Regions from separate parts of the Erythrobacter sp. LQ02-29 genome, predicted to be linked through region 2. Evidence: predicted binding sites of a transcription regulator. Region 2 holds the regulator's gene; the other holds the start of a gene.
The links. Region 2 encodes LexA, which represses DNA repair genes until DNA is damaged. Its sites were predicted from a motif close to GTTCCNCNCTTGTTCT; they were not measured.

Region 1: the regulator LexA is predicted to act here: its motif matches at 2,150-2,165, upstream of MKP08_RS01755 (toprim domain-containing protein).

Annotation. Positions count from the first base shown of each region.
Region 1 covers NZ_JANCNT010000001.1:362,091-365,503, forward strand. The annotation lists gene MKP08_RS01750 (strawberry notch family protein) at 1-1,070, opposite strand, end outside; gene MKP08_RS01755 (toprim domain-containing protein) at 1,146-2,060, opposite strand; gene MKP08_RS01760 (lytic transglycosylase domain-containing protein) at 2,199-2,783, shown strand; gene MKP08_RS01765 (thermonuclease family protein) at 2,848-3,399, shown strand; gene MKP08_RS01770 (hypothetical protein) at 3,390-3,413, shown strand, end outside.
Region 2 covers NZ_JANCNT010000001.1:2,260,635-2,264,047, reverse strand. The annotation lists gene MKP08_RS11185 (ComEC/Rec2 family competence protein) at 1-1,753, shown strand, start outside; gene lexA (transcriptional repressor LexA) at 1,797-2,483, opposite strand; gene MKP08_RS11175 (molybdopterin molybdotransferase MoeA) at 2,566-3,413, opposite strand, start outside.

The sequences.
Region 1 (3,413 bases), 1.9 Mb from region 2:
CTGGCTGCTGGTGTCGCGGCGAACGGCGCCACCGGCCGAACCGGCGCGCTTTGGGTCGAAGTCTTGCAAACGAGGCGCACTGGCTTGCCGAGCGGCAGGCGATTGATGTTGGCGGAGGTCTGTACGCGCGGCGGAAGCGCAGTGATAAGCTCGTGGAGCGAGATGAGGTCGGCAGTATCTTCGGTGATCGCAGGCGAGGACGCAGTCGGCGTCTTATCGAACACAACCAGACGAACGGCGATCCCCGTCCCTGTCCGACGAAACATCTGCTGCAAGCGGACATTGAGCAGGAGCGATGCTTCGTCCTGTTCCTTGGCGAAGGTTGAAGCGTCGAAGCCTTCGGGCATGATCGCGACTATCCTCGCCCCAGCGGCTGACGCCCGAATTGCACTGCGCAGGTGGCGCTGCGCCGTCTCACCATCCCTGCCGCGTTCCTGGCTGCGGGCGAATGGCGGGTTCATCAGCACGGCCGACGGAACAGGGCCGCGAAGCAGGTCGGCGATCAGTTCCCCGTCATGCGCGGTGATCGGGGCCGCAGCGAAGATGTGGCCTAGGCTGTCTCGTCTTGCCGGATCGATCTCGTTGAGGAGCAGCGAGGCCTTCCGGACGCTGCCCCATAGGGCAAGCGCACCATTGCCGGCGGACGGTTCGAGCAGCGTGTCGTGCGCAGAGATAGCTGCGGCCCCTGCCATCAGCCAGGTCAGCATTGGCGGGGTCGAGAACTGCTGGAGCTCGACCTGTGCCTCGCTGCGAACATGCCGGGGCGGTAAGGCTGCTTTGAGCCAGTCGAACCGCGCTTCGGCTTCGTGCACGTTCGTCGCCAGATCGATCCGTGAGGACTCTCGCAGCCAGAGCAGTGCGCCGATCTCGACCGCGTTGTTGTAGTCATCGATGGTCCAGGCGCTTCCCCAGTCCATGACGCCGGTTTCCTCGGCGAACAGGCCGGCGATATCGGCGCGGGAAAGGTGACGTCCCGAAGCGAGAAGCTCGGCAATCCTGGCGCCGACGGCGTAAGCCAATGGCACTGACGACTGTTGCTCGCCGGCGGGAAACAGGTCTGATTGAAACATGGCGATTCGTCCTCCTGATGAGGGCATCGGGACACGCCCTCTGCCGGATCAGGAATTCGAGAAGCTCTCTCTCCTCTACCGCGCCGCTTTGCGGCGCAGCCATGCTGTAAGTTCATCGTTCCAGTCGGTGTCGCGTGAGTGTGGTTTGCGAACGTGGATCGTCCGCCCATCGCGGGCATAAGCGGCCAGGCCACGCGACGCGGCCAGCTCGCCGCCAGCATCGTGATCGACGAAGAGGTGAAGCTCGGTCACGCTCTCAGGCACGCTGACGAGACCGAAGCGCTCATTACCCAGGGTCGCCCAGACGGGGATGCCGGTGAGGGCATAAGCCGACATCGCGCTCTCGATACCCTCGGCGAGGCCGAGCTTCCCGGATGCCGGAGCGAAGAGGCGGACAGCAGCTTCACCAAGCGCGCCGAGCGCGCGCTTCGGCTTGTCGAAGCCAGCCTTGGTTGAGGCCTCGCTCGACAGGAACGTGCGGTGGATGGCGATCGAGCCCTCGTCGAGGCTGACTGCCGCGATCATGGCGGGCAGAAAGCGAGTGCGTCCCTTCGGACCAAGCGGCGTTCGTGGATGGAAGCGGAGCGCCGGAGATGCGGCGAGGATGCCGCGGCTTTCAAGATATGCCTTTGCCGGACTGGCACGCAGTGGCTGTGCATCGCGCCAGATCCTCAGCGCTACCGCCGAGGGTTTGCGGGTGCTGGTCGATTCGGGTTCGTTGGTGATCGCAGAACCTGAAAAAAGCGCCGGTGCCTCGAAACCTTCACGCGCCAGAGCAGCCAGCACGCTCTGCTGATCGCATCCCGCGAAACAGTGGAAGAGGATGGCCTGTCGGCCGAGCGACACACCGAGTGACGGCGTGCGGTCATCATGCGCGGGGCAACAGGCCATGCCCTTTGTGCCGGACCATTTGCCCCCTCGCGATTCGCAAATGCGACGGGCGGTCTCGGCAAGCGACCGGTTGGGATGAGTTTGGACAGATAGGGACATGCGAGCTCCTCAGCATGCAAAGTGGCCCCCTCATCAGCGTTCCTCTCCTCTCCCGAAGGCAGGCATCCACAGGTTTCCTACAGGCATATGTTCTCTTTATGTTCCATTGTGATTCGAATCAATGGAGCACCACTCGAGATGACCTCTCTCAATTGTCGGACCGCGATAGCGGTCGCCTGCCTGGGGATGATCGCGACCTCCTCCCAGCAAGTCCGCGCCCAGGATTTCACCCTGTTCGAGCACGCGATCGTTCCGCCGAAGACGGACCAGCAGCCGGCTAGACAATATCTTCCTGCAATCTACCCGGCCGGGCCAGCAGACGTATCCTACCGGGAAGGCCTGTATATAGCGGCGATAGCCGAGGCTGAACGCCGCTACGGGCTTCCGACCAACCTGCTTCGTGCTCTTATCTGGGCTGAGTCCCGCTTCAATCCGATGGCTGTGAGTCCAGCTGGTGCTGCCGGGCTTGCTCAGCTTATGCCAGCCACGGCGCGAGAACTGGGCGTCCGGAACCGTCATGACCCTCTTGCATCGATCGACGGTGGCGCCAGGTACCTTCGCGACATGTTGGACCGGTTCGACGCGGTCCACCTGGCCTTGGCTGCTTACAATGCGGGCCCTGGTGCCGTCTCCCGATCACGCGGCATTCCGAAAAATGGTGAAACGCCGCAATATGTCCGGACTGTGTTGGGACGTTGGCAAGCAATTGGTACGTACAATTGACGAAACTACCTGATTTCCGGCTATTGTCTGAAATCATGTGCCGGAATGAAGACGGACAACGCTAGTGAGTGAGACCCCCGGTGAGCCGTTCGACTTTCGCAAGGCGTTGAAGGCACAAAAGCGCCGGAAGCTGAGAAAGGAGATCGCATTGGGTTTGGGAGCATTCGCGATTGTATTTGCTGGAGGGATGCTGGCATTCACCTGGCCAGTCCATGATGCCAATCTTGCTAACGACGATCAGCAGCCGCAGGCTTTATTCCAGCAAGCGAGCTCCCCACAATTCGACATCTGCGGATCGATCCGGCGCACATGCGTCGTGGATGGAGATACTTTCTGGCTTGATGGCGTGAAGATCCGCATTGCCGACATCGACACTCCCGAGATCAGCGAGCCTCGTTGCGACTATGAGTACCAACTCGGCATGCGTGCGACGCACCGCCTTGTCGAGTTGCTGAATGCCGGGCCCTTTGAACTGAGGACCATCGGGAACAGAGATGAGGATCAGTACGGTCGCAAATTGCGGGTTGTTACGCGCGGCGGCCGCTCGCTTGGCGATCAGCTGGTCAGCGAAGGCTTGGCGCGAACCTGGACCGGGAGACGTGAACCATGGTGCTGAACCGCGACCAGGAA
Region 2 (3,413 bases):
ACGTGAAGACCAGCCCGCCCGCGATCGAAGCCGTCTTACCCTGGCATATCGCGACGCGCAGGACGGTCACGCTCGCAAGGTCCGGGTGAACGTGCCGCTGCTCGCCGACAATGCGCCGCCGGACGAGGGAGATATCGTTCGCCTTCGCTCGCGCCTCATGCCGCCTGCCCCACCGCTCGTGCCCGGAGCCTACGATTTCGCGCGAACGGCCTGGTTCGAAGGGCTTGCCGCGACGGGCTCGGTGATAGGGGAGATCGAGATCTTGTCGGTGGGCCAAAGCGAGGCCGGTCCGTTCAGCCGCGCGCAGCGGCATCTTTCGCAGCATGTGAGGGGGCAGTTGAGCGGATCGGAAGGAGCGATCGCAGCGGCCTTCGCGAGCGGTGATCGCGGTGCGATCGCCGAGCGGGACGAGAGCGCGATGCGCGATGCCGGGTTGACGCACCTGCTCTCGATCAGCGGTCTGCATGTGAGCGCGGTGATCGCTGCCGCCTATTTCCTCGCATTGCGCATCTTGGCCTTGTGGCCGTGGCTCGTCTTGCGCGTGCGTCTCCCTGTGATGGCTGCCGCCGTGGGGGCCTCGGCCGGGATCGGTTACACCCTGCTGACCGGGGCCGAGGTGCCCACGGTGCGCAGCTGCGTCGGAGCAGTGCTGGTGCTGCTGGCGCTGGCGCTGGGGCGCGAACCGCTGAGCCTGCGCATGGTCGCGGTCGCCGCGAGTGTGGTCATGTTGGCATGGCCGGAGGCGCTGGTCGGGCCGAGCTTCCAGATGAGCTTCTGCGCGGTGATTGCCCTCGTCGCGCTTCACAATACGGGACCGGTCCGGCGCTTCCTCGCACCGCGCGACGAGGGCATGGCGAGGCGGTTCCTGCGGCACCTTGCCATGCTGCTGCTGACGGGCTTCGTCATCGAGATTGCGCTGATGCCGATCGTGCTGTTCCATTTCCATCGGGCCGGTCTGTACGGGGCGTTCGCCAATGTTCTCGCCATACCGCTGACCACTTTCGTCAGCATGCCGCTGATCGCGCTCGCGCTCGTGCTTGACTTGGTGGGGCTGGGCGGACCGGTGTGGTGGCTGGCGGGCTGGTCGCTCGACCTGCTGCTGGCGATTGCTAACTTTGCCGCTTCGCAGCCGGGGGCGGTCAAGCTTGCCCCGCAAATGAGCGGTCTCACGATCGCGCTGTTCGTGCTGGGCGGCTTGTGGCTCGCCTTGTGGAGCGGTCGCGGCAGATTGCTTGGCCTCCTGCCCGTGACCCTGGCGCTCGGTCTTCTTGTGATGACGCCTGCGCCCGATATCCTGATCGGGCGGGATGGCCGCAATGTGGGCATCGCGGACGAGGAGGGCAGGCTCGTCATGCTGCGCGAGGGGCGCTCCGGGTATGCGCGGGACACGCTGGTGGAACTCGGCGGCAGGGGAGCGGAGACGGTCGGCATCGACCATTCGGCCCTGGCGCGATGCAGCCGCGATTTCTGCACCGTCGAGCTCGACCGAGGGGACCGGCACTGGAGCATCCTCATGGCGCGCAGTCGCGATCTGGTGTCCGAAAGAGCGCTGGCCGCCGCATGCGAGAGAGCCGATATCGTCGTGGCCGACCGCTACCTGCCCTATACCTGCCGCCCCCGCTGGTTGCTGGCCGATCGGCGCTTTCTCAGCCGTAGCGGGGGTCTGGCGCTCTATCTCGACGACCGCCGCGTGGCCACGGTGGCCGACGGGCAGGGCGAACATGGCTGGTGGCGCGCGCCGCGAGACAACTGATCCCGAGCGCGTACCGCGTAGACGCACGCTCGGCCGGAAACCCTCAGTGATAGCGCCGCAGGAGCCCCGCGAGCCGACCCTGCACCTGGACCTGGGCCGAATCGTAAACCTGCGATTGATAGGCGGAGTTTGCCGGATCCAGCCGAATGCGGCCGCTGTCCTTGTGGAGATACTTCAGCGTCGCTTCCTCGTTGTCGACCAGTGCAACCACGATCTCTCCATCGCGGGCCGTGTCGGTCCGCCGGATCAACGCGTAATCCCCGTCGAAGATGCCCGCCTCGATCATCGAATCGCCCGATACCTCAAGCGCGTAGTGATCGCCGGGGCCGAGCAGCGCCGCCGGGACCGGCAGGCTCTGGTAATCTTCCAGTGCCTCGATCGGCGCACCTGCCGCGATGCGCCCGTGCAGCGGAATCTCGATGACGTCGTTAGCAGGTTCGGGTGCCTTGGCGGACGCGGCCTTCGCCGAAGTGACCACATCGTTCGCCGCCTGCGGGGTACCACCGCCAACCGCATCCTCGGGCTGCTTGAGAATTTCCAGCGCCCGCGCGCGATTGGGCAGGCGGCGGATGAAGCCGCGTTCCTCCAAGGCGGAGATCAGGCGATGCACGCCCGACTTGCTCTTGAGGTCGAGGGCTTCCTTCATCTCCTCGAACGACGGGGAAATCCCGGTCTTCTCCAGCCGCTGCTGGATGAAGCGGATCAGCTCGTGCTGCTTGGCGGTGAGCATGGACAGGCTCCTGCATCGTTGTTCCAATCATCCGCCTATCGGCGAACGAATGTGGAACAATTAGGAAACAGATAGAGCGCCGTCAAGCAAAAGCGCCATTTCCGATCCAATAGGCGGGCACCAGCGATCCGGCGCGCAGACGTTCGCCGTCGATCGGGCGGTCGATCAGTGCGTCGGCGCCGGCCAGTGCCTCCAGCGCGCTGCTATCCTGTTGACCGAGCGGATGAAGCGCCTCGCCATCCCATCGTGCCCGGAGGAACTCGCGCCGCGGGCCGCCACCGGCGAGTTCTTCCGCGAGGGGCAGCAATAGCGGCTTGGCAACCGGATGCGCCGCACCGGCCAGCTTGCGCACAGCAGGCAGCATGAAGTGGAGGCCGGTGACGAAGCTGGAGACGGGGTTGCCTGGCAGGCCGAGCACCAGCTGACGATCGCGCTGCGCCACCATCAGGGGCTTTCCCGGCTTCATGGCGACGCGCCAGAAGGCGATCTGCGCCCCGGCTCGCTCCAGCGCGGGGCGCACCAGGTCGTGGTCGCCCACCGAGGCACCGCCCGAAACCACCAGCAGGTCGGCATCGGAATGGCGTTCGAAAGCTTCGACCAGAGCATCGATGCGGTCGGGGATCGGATCCTCGACCGCGACCGAGCAGGGAACGTGCGATGCCATGGCGCGCAGCATGGCGGCATTGCTGGCAGGTATCTGGTGCTCTGTGCATTGCGAGGGATCGCTCGCAAGCTCGTCGCCGCCTTCGAGCAGCGCGAGCCTCGGCATGGTTCCGACTTCGAGGGTCGCGTGACCGCCGGAGCGCGCGAGGGCGATCGCGGCGGCACCGATGCGCGACCCGGCGTGCAGCAGCGTGTCGCCTTCCGCGAAGTCGAACCCGCGCCGGCGGATATGGCGCGCATGGGGTCGGTCGTTGGCCGACAGGGTAT